3 regions of the Radiobacillus sp. PE A8.2 genome follow, and region 3 is predicted to be linked to each of the others. Evidence: a T-box and tRNA genes for the amino acid it is inferred to sense, from the RefSeq annotation. Region 3 holds a T-box; the other regions hold tRNA genes.
What was found. The T-box of region 3 lies ahead of glyQ (glycine--tRNA ligase subunit alpha). A T-box ahead of a tRNA ligase gene usually reads a tRNA of that ligase, here a tRNA-Gly.
Positions count from the first base shown of each region.

Region 1 (4,409 bases), on a different contig from region 3:
CAGTAAAACTCTTGATTTTTTGTGTAAAACGATTATAATATTTGTTGTCACTAAAAAAAATAAGATGTTCACTTGGATACTATTCCAATTGTCTGGTGGTTACGGCGGAGAGGTCACACCTGTTCCCATACCGAACACAGTAGTTAAGCTCTCCAGCGCCGATGGTAGTTGGGGCACGCGCCCCTGCAAGAGTAGGACGCCGCCAGGCTATAAATTCCATTCCACAGTAGCTCAGTGGTAGAGCAATCGGCTGTTAACCGATCGGTCGTAGGTTCGAGTCCTACCTGTGGAGCCATATGGAGAGCTGTCCGAGTGGTCGAAGGAGCACGATTGGAAATCGTGTAAACTGCTAACGCGGTTTCGAGGGTTCAAATCCCTCGCTCTCCGCCACTTATACATACATCATTGTATAGGCCCGTTGGTCAAGTGGTTAAGACACCGCCCTTTCACGGCGGTATCACGGGTTCGAATCCCGTACGGGTCATATAACTTTTTTCGCAGAAACGAAAATAAGTTACACTAACTTAAAGATAATAAATTATCCCATGTATGGAGGATTAGCTCAGCTGGGAGAGCACCTGCCTTACAAGCAGGGGGTCGCAGGTTCGAGCCCTGCATCCTCCACCATTACTTTTTTAAGTTAATATGGTAAGAATCTTATTCTTACATTATCGCGGGGTGGAGCAGTCTGGTAGCTCGTCGGGCTCATAACCCGAAGGTCGTAGGTTCAAATCCTGCCCCCGCAACCAAATTTTTTCTAACTTCGTTGAATAATCATCTGTGTTACAAAATGAATTTCCTTAGTTTTAAAGCAAGAAAAGTGACGCTTAAAAGCCTTTGGGGAATATCTAAGATTAATAATGAAGATCCATTTGTTCAGAGAATATTAATGATAGATATTTTCGCTTTGCGAAAAATCTCTGGTCCGGTAGTTCAGTTGGTTAGAATGCCTGCCTGTCACGCAGGAGGTCGCGGGTTCGAGTCCCGTCCGGACCGCCACTTTACATTATGAATAGAATCTTATATCATAACCTTATTGGCTCGGTAGCTCAGTCGGTAGAGCAACGGACTGAAAATCCGTGTGTCGGCGGTTCGATTCCGTCCCGAGCCACCACTTTTGAATATTTGGAGGGATAGCGAAGTTGGCCAAACGCGGCGGACTGTAAATCCGCTCCCATCGGGTTCGTAGGTTCGAGTCCTACTCCCTCCACCATTCAATTTATTTTAAAATTAGCATATATTAATAACATAGGGGTATAGTTTAAAGGTAGAACAGAGGTCTCCAAAACCTCCGGTGTGGGTTCGAGTCCTACTACCCCTGCTTTTTTTCAATTATGGCGGTCGTGGTGAAGTGGTTAACACACCGGATTGTGGTTCCGGCATGCGTGGGTTCGAGCCCCACCGGTCGCCCCATAATATGTTGGGCTATCGCCAAGCGGTAAGGCAACGGCTTTTGGTGCCGTCATTCCTAGGTTCGAATCCTAGTAGCCCAGCCATTTATAAGCGGAAGTAGTTCAGTGGTAGAACATCACCTTGCCAAGGTGGGGGTCGCGGGTTCGAATCCCGTCTTCCGCTCCATTTTTATATAACGGCGGTATAGCCAAGTGGTAAGGCAGAGGTCTGCAAAACCTTTATCACCGGTTCAAATCCGGTTACCGCCTCCAAAATTGCCGGTGTGGCGGAATTGGCAGACGCGCACGACTCAAAATCGTGTTCCTCACGGAGTGTCGGTTCGACCCCGACCACCGGTACTTATTTTTTCATGAAATCAGTAAATCAATTAACCGTGAATATACTGTAATAACAAGCGTTTCCTACATTGTGGGAGACGTTTTTTTGTGTGCTTTTTTAGGAAATAACGTTGATTTTGTGTTTAACAAATAGTCTATAATCGTGCGATTCATGGTGAAAACGGTTATCTGTGACGTCTTTTCTCGATTAAACAAATGATGGAACAACAAAACTGACCCCATGTTTCTAGTTCGCAAATCCGGGGTATGATTAATTTACAATCATTAAGTAAAGGATGGGCGAAATGAGAGAAATGAAAGTAGGGATACTTCCAGCTCCTGAATTTCCTGAAAAAATGGTTAGGAGATTAGCAGAAATACTTCCTAATGCTTTTAAAGACTATATAGATGATACCGTTGATTGGAACATTGAAATAAAGGCTGATCCAATAACAGGAGCGGCAGAAACAGCTGATGAAATAACCGAAAAAGCAGAGAGGGAAATTCAAGCAAGTAACTTTGACTATGTAATTAGTGTGACGGATCTTCCGATTTTCTCTAAGAAAGATGTTGTATTAGCAAGTTCTAATTTAAATAAAAAAGTGTCGCAAATTTCTCTTCCTGCATTTGGGTTTAAGCCAATGCGAAAGAGGTTGAAGGACACGATTATTCAGATGATGAAAGACTTATACAATGGAAAATCCAATAGTATGGAGGAAAAAGAGGATGGAGTATTTTCGCAAAGTAAACATAAAATATCTCGCTTGTTATCACCGATAAGAAGAAAGATGACAGAGAAAAGTGAGGACACTATTTTTCAATATTATGTGATGCCTAGATTGAATGGTAAATTGAGAATTCTTATGGGAATGGTGCACGCCAATCGCCCTTTGAAGATATTCTCTTCTTTTAAAAAAGTAATTGCGATTGCATTTGCTACTGGGGCATATGGACTTATTTTCCCCTCTTTATGGAATTTGAGTGTTGTATATGAACCTGCCCGTTATATTATCCTTATGTTTACAGCCATAGGTAGTATGGTGCTATGGATCATTCTAGTTCATAATTTGTGGGAAAAACCTAGCTTTTGGAATAAGAGGAAAATACGAAGGATGTATAATGCGACAACGATCATAACCTTAAGTGTGGCTGTGGTATTTTATTATATCATTTTATTTGTTTTATTTTTCTTATCGGTAAGACTCTTGATCCCAGAGCAGCTTTTCAGTAGTCAATCTGTCCTAAAGGAAAAAGTTACGTTAGAAAATTACATTCATCTCACTTGGCTAGTGACTTCTTTTGCTACATTAGGTGGTGCTATTGGTGCTGGTTTAGAAGATGATGAACTGGTTAGCAAAGCGACATATAGTTACCGGCAACATAAAAGATATGAAGAGAGCAAGCAAGAAACTGATCAAGTATCTTGAATTAGTGGTAGGATTTGCATTTGTTTCCTTATAGCATTAAAAACTTTTTGTGAAAGTTCGAACGCACGTGGAATATATGTGAGGCCACCCACTTTTTTGGTCTCTACACCCTTTCAGACATACAATTAGGAAAGGAGTTATTGTAGGGGAAGAAATAAGAGTAAAAGTGGCTTACATCACCGGTGCAAGTAGCGGAATTGGCAGAACAGATGCACTTGCATTTGCCAAAAGAAGCTGTTCTTGTACGTATAATGGCCCGAATGGAAAAGTGGTAGCACAACAGAGAATAAGTGCCAAACCCTGCTCATGTGACAAGTCTTAATATGTTCATGAGTAGTGCTGGCACTATTTTTACGATTTGTCTTAAGTGTAAAGATAATCTCAAGAGAACATTGGTTTTTTGTTTTTTTAGAATGTATGTCCCCAATGTAAGGAATGTTTTTTTGCTAATAGGGAATATGGTATGGGTAAGCTGTTACATAGAGGAGTGAGGATGATGGAAAATCATATAGTCGATGTTATCGGTATTGGGGTGGGGCCATTCAATCTAGGCTTAGCTGCTTTGATCGATGAGCGGACGGAGCTATCCAGTTATTTTTTTGATGAGTCCGATGCTTTTGATTGGCATCCTGGTATGTTGCTTGAGCACGCGGACCTTCAAGTACCTTTTCTTGCAGACCTAGTTACTTTTGCTAATCCCAAAAGTAACTATTCTTTCCTAAATTATTTACATATAAAGAATCGCTTGTATAAATTTTATTTTTATCGAAGGTTTGATATCCCGCGTAGAGAATATAATGACTACGCCAGGTGGGTAGTGAAGCAGCTACCGCATTGTGTGTTCAAGTCAGAAGTGATCGATGTGATCGATCGAGATGGCTACTATGAAGTCCTGGTTAATCACTGGGATCAATCGCAAAGAAAGACTTATTATGCCAAGAATATTGTGATGGGAACAGGAAGTAAACCATTATTGTTAAAGGGAGCAGACGGTTTACCGAAAGAAGATGTACATCATTCAAGTGATTACTTATATCACAAATCAAGTACTGTCAAAGGGAAATCGATTACGGTGATCGGTTCTGGGCAAAGTGCTGCGGAAATTTTTTATGATCTTTTGCAGGAAATGGACACGCATGAATTTCAGCTAAGCTGGTTCACACGGTCTCCTGGTATCTTTCAATTAGATGAATCAAAGCTTGCTCAGGAGGTATTCACGCCTGACTATGTAGATTATTTTCATCAGTTGCCA
Region 1 is NZ_JBJGXI010000089.1:902-5,310, reverse strand. It holds rRNA gene rrf (5S ribosomal RNA) at 92-208, shown strand; tRNA gene ACI6MV_RS24645 (tRNA-Asn) at 221-295, shown strand; tRNA gene ACI6MV_RS24640 (tRNA-Ser) at 299-390, shown strand; tRNA gene ACI6MV_RS24635 (tRNA-Glu) at 413-484, shown strand; tRNA gene ACI6MV_RS24630 (tRNA-Val) at 552-627, shown strand; tRNA gene ACI6MV_RS24625 (tRNA-Met) at 673-749, shown strand; tRNA gene ACI6MV_RS24620 (tRNA-Asp) at 923-999, shown strand; tRNA gene ACI6MV_RS24615 (tRNA-Phe) at 1,039-1,114, shown strand; tRNA gene ACI6MV_RS24610 (tRNA-Tyr) at 1,128-1,213, shown strand; tRNA gene ACI6MV_RS24605 (tRNA-Trp) at 1,251-1,321, shown strand; tRNA gene ACI6MV_RS24600 (tRNA-His) at 1,338-1,413, shown strand; tRNA gene ACI6MV_RS24595 (tRNA-Gln) at 1,422-1,496, shown strand; tRNA gene ACI6MV_RS24590 (tRNA-Gly) at 1,504-1,578, shown strand; tRNA gene ACI6MV_RS24585 (tRNA-Cys) at 1,591-1,664, shown strand; tRNA gene ACI6MV_RS24580 (tRNA-Leu) at 1,670-1,751, shown strand; gene ACI6MV_RS24575 (hypothetical protein) at 2,036-3,157, shown strand; gene ACI6MV_RS24570 (lysine N(6)-hydroxylase/L-ornithine N(5)-oxygenase family protein) at 3,654-4,409, shown strand, end outside.
Region 1: it has a tRNA-Gly gene. The T-box ahead of glyQ (glycine--tRNA ligase subunit alpha) is inferred to sense a tRNA for this amino acid. The anticodon was not compared.

Region 2 (4,409 bases), on a different contig from region 3:
GTCGCGGGTTCGAGTCCCGTCCGGACCGTCATTTGCCGGTCTAGCTCAATTGGTAGAGCAACTGACTTGTAATCAGTAGGTTGGGGGTTCAAGTCCTCTGGCCGGCACCAGTTGTAATCTTGATGAATTTAAGGGAGCCATTAGCTCAGTCGGTAGAGCATCTGACTTTTAATCAGAGGGTCGAAGGTTCAAATCCTTCATGGCTCATCAAGTTTTTTTGCGAAAGCAAAATAAACTTCATTAAGTGCGAAAGTAAAAAAAATTTCATTTATGCGGGTGTGGCGGAATTGGCAGACGCGCTAGACTTAGGATCTAGTGTCTTATGACGTGGGGGTTCAAGTCCCTCCACCCGCACCAAAGTTTTTGCGGAAGTAGTTCAGTGGTAGAACACCACCTTGCCAAGGTGGGGGTCGCGGGTTCGAATCCCGTCTTCCGCTCCAGAATAACTTGCCATGCCGGGGTGGTGGAATTGGCAGACACACAGGACTTAAAATCCTGCGGTAGGTGACTATCGTGCCGGTTCAAGTCCGGCCCTCGGCACCAATGATTTTTGCATAAGCAAACATCTGAAGCGCCCGTAGCTCAATTGGATAGAGCGTTTGACTACGGATCAAGAGGTTAGGGGTTCGACTCCTCTCGGGCGCGCCATTGACGGGAAGTAGCTCAGCTTGGTAGAGCACTTGGTTTGGGACCAAGGGGTCGCAGGTTCGAATCCTGTCTTCCCGACCACTTTTTTGCGAAAGCAATAATCTAGTTACAAAAACGGGGCCTTAGCTCAGCTGGGAGAGCGCCTGTTTTGCACGCAGGAGGTCAGCGGTTCGATCCCGCTAGGCTCCACTTTTACATTTTTTATAGCGGCGTAGCTCAGCTGGCTAGAGCGTACGGTTCATACCCGTGAGGTCGTGGGTTCGATCCCCTCCGCCGCTATCTTTGGACCTTTAGCTCAGTTGGTTAGAGCTATCGGCTCATAACCGATCGGTCGCAGGTTCGAGTCCTGCAGGGTCCACTGAGTAAGTTTATATATGGAGGAATACCCAAGTCTGGCTGAAGGGATCGGTCTTGAAAACCGACAGGGGTGTCAAAGCCCGCGGGGGTTCGAATCCCTCTTCCTCCTCCATTTTTCTTTTAAAAATATTATGGCTCGGTAGCTCAGTCGGTAGAGCAACGGACTGAAAATCCGTGTGTCGGCGGTTCGATTCCGTCCCGAGCCACCATTAATTTAACTAACTATATCTGAAATTGCGGGTGTAGTTTAGTGGTAAAACCTCAGCCTTCCAAGCTGATGTCGAGGGTTCGATTCCCTTCACCCGCTCCATTTAGGGCCTGTAGCTCAGCTGGTTAGAGCGCACGCCTGATAAGCGTGAGGTCGGTGGTTCGAGTCCACTCAGGCCCATTACTCCATGATCGAAGTAGCAGGAGTAGCTACTATTCGAAATCTTAAATTTTTCTAATATGGCCCGTTGGTCAAGTGGTTAAGACACCGCCCTTTCACGGCGGTATCACGGGTTCGAATCCCGTACGGGTCACTAATGTTTTTCGCGAAATCGAAAATAACTTACCTAAAAAACTTACCTTATCTTGGAGGATTAGCTCAGCTGGGAGAGCACCTGCCTTACAAGCAGGGGGTCGCAGGTTCGAGCCCTGCATCCTCCATCAAAAACCGACCATAGTTTTAGTCTATTGGTCGTACTTACATTTAATCTTGGAGGGATAGCGAAGTTGGCCAAACGCGGCGGACTGTAAATCCGCTCCCATCGGGTTCGTAGGTTCGAGCCCTACTCCCTCCACCAATATTGTACATAACTCTAAACACTTTATACAACAAGTACTAGTATTCTTTTTAAAAGGGTATGAAGTACTTTTTTTTATGCAAAACTCTACTTATCAATAAATTAGAGATGAAAAACTCATACTACATAGAGAGGTGAACATTATGTATAAACTACTATCGCATAACGATTTAGACGGTGTCGGGTGTGGAATTATTGCTAAACTCGCTTTTGATAAACAGGTGAATGTCCGATATAACTCGATTTCGGGCCTTGACCGAGAGGTGAAGTGGTTTTTAGAAAATGAAAATGAAGATACGTTTTTATTCATTACAGATTTATCAGTAAGCAAAGAAAATGAAACAAAACTGGAAGAGTTCTATCAGTCCAGTGCTAAGTTGCAGTTAATTGATCATCATAAATCTGCGACTGCTTATAATGATTATGAATGGGCAAGTGTTGTTGTGGAAGACGATAAAGGTAACTTAACATCAGCAACTTCATTGTTTTACGAATACCTCATTGGCAAAGGATTAATGGAGCCTTCTTCTGCTGTCTCGGAGTTCGTAGAGCTTGTCAGGCAATATGATACGTGGGAATGGGAGAAAAATGATAACCTAAAGGCAAAACGGCTCAATGCATTGTTCTTCTTAGTATCTATAGAGGAATTTGAACAAAAAATGCTACACCGCCTTACAACAAGTAATCATTTTGATTTTGATGAATTTGAACAAAAGATTCTTCAAATGGAAGAACATAAGATAGAGCGCTATATAAAAAAGAAAAAGCGTGAATTAGTACAAACGCAATTAAATAATCATTTTGCCGGAGTCGTTTATGCTGAAATGTATCATTCAGAACTTGGAAACGAGTTAGGTAAAGAGTTTCCACACTTAGATTATATTGTAATTTTAAATATTGGTGGAAGGCGAATGGGATTCCGTACGATTCATGATAATGTCGATGTTTCTGCAATTGCGGCTACTTTTGGTGGTGGCGGACATGCAAAAGCATCGGGAGCAAAATTGACTGAGGATGCATACAAGTATTTTGTCGCAGCGACATTTCAATTAGAGCCTTTAAAAGAAGACGCTAAACAAAATAGTTTTAATGTAAAAGAATCTACTTTTGGAGCCATGTATAAAAATCGAGATAATGACATGTTTTTTGTTTATTTTAAAAATGAACAAGAATGGGTAATTAAACAAAATCAAGAAATTATGGAACAAACTTTTAGCAGTTTTGAAGAAACTGAACAATATTTAAAAAGATATCATCAAGCTTGGTTGGTACGAGATGAATATTTCGTCAACTACTTGATTGAAGAAGTTAAGAAGACAGAGCAGGGATAGCCTAAAAGGACCAGGGATTAGTCTGGTCCTTTTAGTATTTTTGATAAGTGCGTAAATAATAAGACTTTGGATAATCTAATTCGGGGTGATGTATATGAAGGCAACGGAAATTGAAAGAAAAAGATTTGATAAATCATTAGATGAAATAATTGATCTTTTTAATAATATTGAAACTGACGAACCTGTTATTCAGTTTAGTGACAAAGTCCTCGTGAACATCGAACGTGCTAAAAGAAAATATGGTGATGAGATGGTAAATGATAAAATAAATACTGTTGTACATGAAATGTTGTCTTGGTTGGATTTGGATGATGTTGATGAAAGTGAAAATAAGTAAATTTGAATGAACTCTTTCATTATGTAAACTAAACAATATATTATATCTTTTATAAAACTATACTAGCATCATTGTGAAATTAAGATTAGTAAATTATAAATTCTTAAATTTAATTGTTCTTATATTAACCATTTATACTTTTCTAATAACTATGTGATAAACTATTTATAAATTTTTCTATTACTTGATAACTAGAATGAATATGAGAAGATTACTAACAATTTACTTTCTTTTACTTTCTTCTTTGACAGTTTGTTGTATAATAAGAGTGTCGAATCTACACGATTCTTGTCAATGAATCAAAAAAATCTAAATAAAACTCTAATATAGGTCAAAAGTCCCTTTGGTTATTACTCATGTTTCTCTAAGATATAAATAGAGGAATCTCATAATCTAAAACTTTGATAAAACATTAGAGTTAGAATGTCATTTATAGTGAGGTTACCAATCATGCAAAAAAAAAATATTAATAGTGTCGCACTCTTGAATGAAGAGAAATATGCAGCAAGACTTTTCCTTATACTATTCTATACAATCTCAATAGGCTATGAAATATATGAATTATTTCTGGGACAATTTTTAGTTTATGGGGCAGATGAAGTAGTATCCCAGGGTGTTACTTATGGAATATACATAATTCTTTTAGGTTTACTACCAATTGCTATTTATTTTTTTAATAAGGACAACCCAGGACTAATAAAATACATTTATTTTATAACGTACACTGCAATTATTTTTGTGAATGATATTATTTTATATTGGGGTAATAGTGATAGTTACTATGTTGGAAGTATTACAGAAATCTTTTTTATATTGTTCACGCCAATATTTGTAAATAATAAATATTTTTTTACAGTTCTGATTGGAACCCTCTTAAAATACAGTTTGGTTGGTATAATCTTGCAAACAACCAATGTTATAGCACCTATAAGTATTATTGCCGTTATTTCA
Region 2 is NZ_JBJGXI010000074.1:11,918-16,326, reverse strand. It holds tRNA gene ACI6MV_RS23815 (tRNA-Asp) at 1-28, shown strand, start outside; tRNA gene ACI6MV_RS23810 (tRNA-Thr) at 35-110, shown strand; tRNA gene ACI6MV_RS23805 (tRNA-Lys) at 135-207, shown strand; tRNA gene ACI6MV_RS23800 (tRNA-Leu) at 273-357, shown strand; tRNA gene ACI6MV_RS23795 (tRNA-Gly) at 366-440, shown strand; tRNA gene ACI6MV_RS23790 (tRNA-Leu) at 455-543, shown strand; tRNA gene ACI6MV_RS23785 (tRNA-Arg) at 572-648, shown strand; tRNA gene ACI6MV_RS23780 (tRNA-Pro) at 653-729, shown strand; tRNA gene ACI6MV_RS23775 (tRNA-Ala) at 765-837, shown strand; tRNA gene ACI6MV_RS23770 (tRNA-Met) at 854-927, shown strand; tRNA gene ACI6MV_RS23765 (tRNA-Ile) at 933-1,006, shown strand; tRNA gene ACI6MV_RS23760 (tRNA-Ser) at 1,025-1,117, shown strand; tRNA gene ACI6MV_RS23755 (tRNA-Phe) at 1,139-1,214, shown strand; tRNA gene ACI6MV_RS23750 (tRNA-Gly) at 1,242-1,315, shown strand; tRNA gene ACI6MV_RS23745 (tRNA-Ile) at 1,320-1,393, shown strand; tRNA gene ACI6MV_RS23740 (tRNA-Glu) at 1,455-1,526, shown strand; tRNA gene ACI6MV_RS23735 (tRNA-Val) at 1,581-1,653, shown strand; tRNA gene ACI6MV_RS23730 (tRNA-Tyr) at 1,705-1,790, shown strand; gene ACI6MV_RS23725 (DHH family phosphoesterase) at 1,934-3,121, shown strand; gene ACI6MV_RS23720 (atypical membrane-integrating protein (Mistic protein)) at 3,216-3,458, shown strand; gene ACI6MV_RS23715 (HD-GYP domain-containing protein) at 3,909-4,409, shown strand, end outside.
Region 2: it has a tRNA-Gly gene. The T-box ahead of glyQ (glycine--tRNA ligase subunit alpha) is inferred to sense a tRNA for this amino acid. The anticodon was not compared.

Region 3 (4,409 bases):
CGCATGAATCGGTGCAGCAAATTGTGCAAGCATTTCAATTGCTTGCGTTGCATCCTTGTTTTCTAAGGCTTGATTATAATCACTTGCTGTCTGCACGTACGTTTGATACAGTGCTTTCTCATAGTCATTCTCAAACAATGATTCATCAACATCCGTACTGTCGGCTTTCTCAGCTAAATTCCACACCCTAACAAGTGCTTCCTGTACTGCTTTAAATGATGGGTCTAGTCGTTTTGCGGCTAACACTTTTGCTTTTTCAATCGTAAATGCAAAGTTGCCAATCCCAGCATACAGAACCGCCTCGATAACATCTTGTTCAACGCCAGCCTCTTTAATAATAAATGCAGCACGCATATGAAAGAAATCGCGCACACTTTTTTCTACATTTTTCATATCGTTCGTTTCAACTGCTGAATTTCTATATAGCTGTAAGGCTAATTCAATTAACGCTTCGACAGAAAGATCCCATTTTTGGTCTCGCACGATTTGTAAAATTCCTAACGCTTGTCTTCTAAGGGCATATGGATCTTGTGAACCACTTGGAATAATACCTACGGCTATACAACCAACAATCGTATCTAATTTATCTGCAATGCTGACGATTGCTCCTTCTGTAGATTGTGGTAATTGATCATTTGCATTACGCGGCATATATTGTTCATTAATGGCACGTGCCACTTGCTCGTTTTCTCCAAACAACAACGCATACTTCTCACCCATCATCCCTTGTAATTCAGTAAATTCTGAAACCATATTTGTCACTAAATCAAATTTTCCAATTGCTGCAGCCCTTGTTGCATTATTTTTCACTTGCTCGTTAACACCTATTAGGTTAGCTATTTGTTCAGTAAGGATTGTAACCCGGCCAACTTTATCAGCAATCGTACCGAGATCTTCTTGGTAGACCATTCTTTTTAACTTCTCTAAATTTCTCTCGATCGATTGTCTTTGGTCTTCTTCAAAGAAGAAGCGCGCATCTGATAGTCTAGCATTTAGTACTTTTTCATTCCCTCTTGCTACTATATCTAAATATTGATCATCACCGTTTCTAACTGCAACAAAATGCGGTAATAGTTCACCTGTATTGGACCGCACAGGAAAATAGCGTTGATGCTCTTTCATTGAGGTAATTAAAGCCTCTTCCGGAACAGATAGAAATTCCTCACTAAAAGAACCATAAAAAACAGTCGGATATTCTACTAAGTGAGTAACCTCGTTTAGCAACTCATCATCTACTACAATATTCCAATTCTGCTTAGTCTCGAGTTCTTTGATTCCTTGTAAAATCTTTTGTTTTCTTTCCTCTGGATTTACGAGTACAAATTGTTGTTTCATCTTTTCTTCATATTCATTTGGGGTCAATATTTGGATTTCTTCCCCTAAGAAACGATGACCATTTGTCGTGTTTGATGCTTTTACCGTTGCAATTTCCAATGGGATCGTTTGATCACCATATAAAGCTAAAATCCAACGCACCGGACGAATAAAACGAAGACTAGAATTACTCCAACGCATATTCTTAGGAAAATTAAGTCCTAAAACAACATCTTTAAAGCTAGGAAGTAACGCAGCTGTTTGCTGTCCTTTAACGAACTTTTTGACAAATATGTACTCCGTTCCTTTTACTTCTTTTATATAAATGTCATCCACTTCTACTCCTTGCCCTTTTGAAAAGCCTATAGCCGCTTTCGTCCAATTCCCATTTTCATCAACAGCAATTTTTTTCGCAGGTCCTTTCGCTTCTTCTTCCACATCAGGCTGTTTATCTTCAATTTGCTTGATTTTAACTGCAAATCGCCGTGGTGTAATATAAGTAGAAAGCTGGTCATAAGGTAACCCTAGTTGTGTTAACCAGTCTTTTGTTTTTTGCTCTAATTGTTTTTGTGTATCGTTTAAAAATCGTGCTGGCATTTCCTCTAAGCCAACCTCGATCAATACATCAGACTTAGACATTTTGATTTGCCTCCTTCAACATTGGGAATCCTAATCGCTCTCGCTCATCAACATATAGCTTAGCAATTGCTCTTGCTAGATTACGTACTCGCGAGATATACCCTGTCCGTTCCGTAACAGATATCACACCTTTTGCATCTAGCAAGTTAAACGTGTGAGAACATTTTAAAACGTAATCATAGGCTGGGAATACGAGTCCTTTCTCCATTATTTGTTTTGCCTCTTTTTCATATGTAGAAAATAACGTAAACAGCATATCTGTGTCCGATTCTTCAAACGTATATTTTGAATGTTCATATTCTGGTTGGTAAAAAATATCTCCAACGGTGACACCTGTTGTCCACTCGAGATCAAAGACATTTTCCTTATCTTGAATATAAGATGCTAGTCGTTCAATACCATAGGTGATTTCAACGGCTACCGGTTTTGCTTCTAGTCCACCAATTTGTTGAAAGTACGTAAATTGCGTTATTTCCATACCATCTAACCAAACTTCCCATCCTAATCCTGCTGCACCTAAGGTAGGGTTTTCCCAGTTATCTTCAACAAAACGTATATCGTGTTGCAATGGATCAATACCGAGTGCCTTAATCGACTCCAAATACAATTCTTGAATATTATCAGGAGAAGGCTTCATGATTACTTGGAATTGATGGTGTTGATACAATCTGTTTGGGTTTTCCCCGTATCTACCATCTGCTGGCCGTCTGGAAGGCTCTACATAGGCAACATTCCACGGTTCTGGCCCTAGGCTCCTAAGTAATGTCATTGGCGACATTGTACCCGCACCTTTTTCAACATCATATGCTTGCATCAAAATACAATTCTGATCAGACCAATGCTTCTGTAACGTTAAAATCATTTCTTGAATATTCATGTCTTTTTACCTCCTGTATGAAATAAGAAAAGCGCAGTGCGCCCGTTTAGAAACTTAGTGACTGGAGCGAATATACTGAGATAAAGAAATCATCCCTATCCATCGGGGTATGTCGACGTTTGACGACAAGTCCGCTTTTAGTCGACCTTCGATAAAACGTTAATCGATGATGACTTATCGTAGGACAATTCGTGAATTCGCTCGGAGCTAGATACTCCTGGATTTAGATACTTCCTTAACTTGCAAAGAAAAATCCCATCCCTATGTCTCCATTAGAAACATAGGGACGGGATTTTTCCGCGGTTCCACCCTACTTGCTATTCATTTCGAACGAATAGCCACTTTTATCATTTTAAATGCTCAAGAGTGCCTTCCTTACGTTTTCCATATCCAGCTTTCACCATCCTGGACTCGCTTAATGGAAAGTTCCGTACATACTATTCTCCATCGTAGCAATATCTCAATTTTGATTTAAATCATACTTAACTTTACGACGTTTGTCAACTGAGTCCATTTCATGATTTCTTTACATAGCTATGAAATGGACTTAACAATCATCGACTATTTTAATAGATCTAGCTGCTTCAAAAACTTTTTTGATTTTAGGAAATAACCACCGTATTGCTCATAGTACGCCTCCATGATTTGTTGCAATTTTTGCTTGTTTTCTTGCTTAATATTTATGTCACCAATTCTTGCTACGTCTATCGTCGAAAATAGCCGCATTAATTGTACAAGTTTATCTGTCATATGGTAAGCATTGGGGTCAATATGCATGCAACGCGTACAAAGGATTCCCCCTTGGTTTACCGAAAATGAATTAGGTGTCTCCTTATTCCCACAATTGACACACTCGTGTAACACCGGGGCAAAACCCGCTTTGCGGTACATTTTTAATTCATATATGATTGCTAGTACTTCTGCATCTTTTCCCTCTGTCATCCACGTATAGGTTTGCAGTAATTGCTGATACAAAAATGGATCCGGTTTCTTCTCATCTAGTAATTTATCAGTAAGCTCAGCTAAGTATGTCGCATAAGCTGTTTGGACAATATCTTCCCGAATTGTTCTTAGAGAAGTAAGCACCTCTCCTTGTTGCAATGTTCCCATACCAGATCCAGACTGAATAAGAAAAGAACCATGAATAAATGGCTGCGTAATAGCAGCCATTCTACTTTTCGGTTTTTTAGCTCCTCTTGCCATTAAACCAATTTTGCCTCTTTCTTTCGTGAAAATCCTGACAATCTTGTGTGTTTCCCCATAAGCTTGTGTGCGTAAAATAATTCCCTCTACTTTTTCGAACAATGCCTTCACCGTTCCCTTTACCTCGTAAGCTTATTACATCTGTGTATCTAATTCTGTCATATCTTTGTTTAAAAAGTCAGAACAAGTACCATCTTGATCATGCATCGTTTCCATTTCTTTCATCAATAAATAGGCTTCAATGTTTCCTGTTTGACTAAAGATTTTCCATGGTAAGTCTGCCACAAGAAACCCCACCTTTCTGTATTTTAAGAGATGTTTCAAAAGTCCGGGAAACTAATGAACTTTCTATTAATAGGATGTCTCTTTTAGTTAG
Region 3 is NZ_JBJGXI010000003.1:149,108-153,516, forward strand. It holds gene glyS (glycine--tRNA ligase subunit beta) at 1-1,953, opposite strand, end outside; gene glyQ (glycine--tRNA ligase subunit alpha) at 1,946-2,830, opposite strand; T-box leader at 3,110-3,290, opposite strand; gene recO (DNA repair protein RecO) at 3,392-4,144, opposite strand; gene ACI6MV_RS03040 (YqzL family protein) at 4,169-4,318, opposite strand.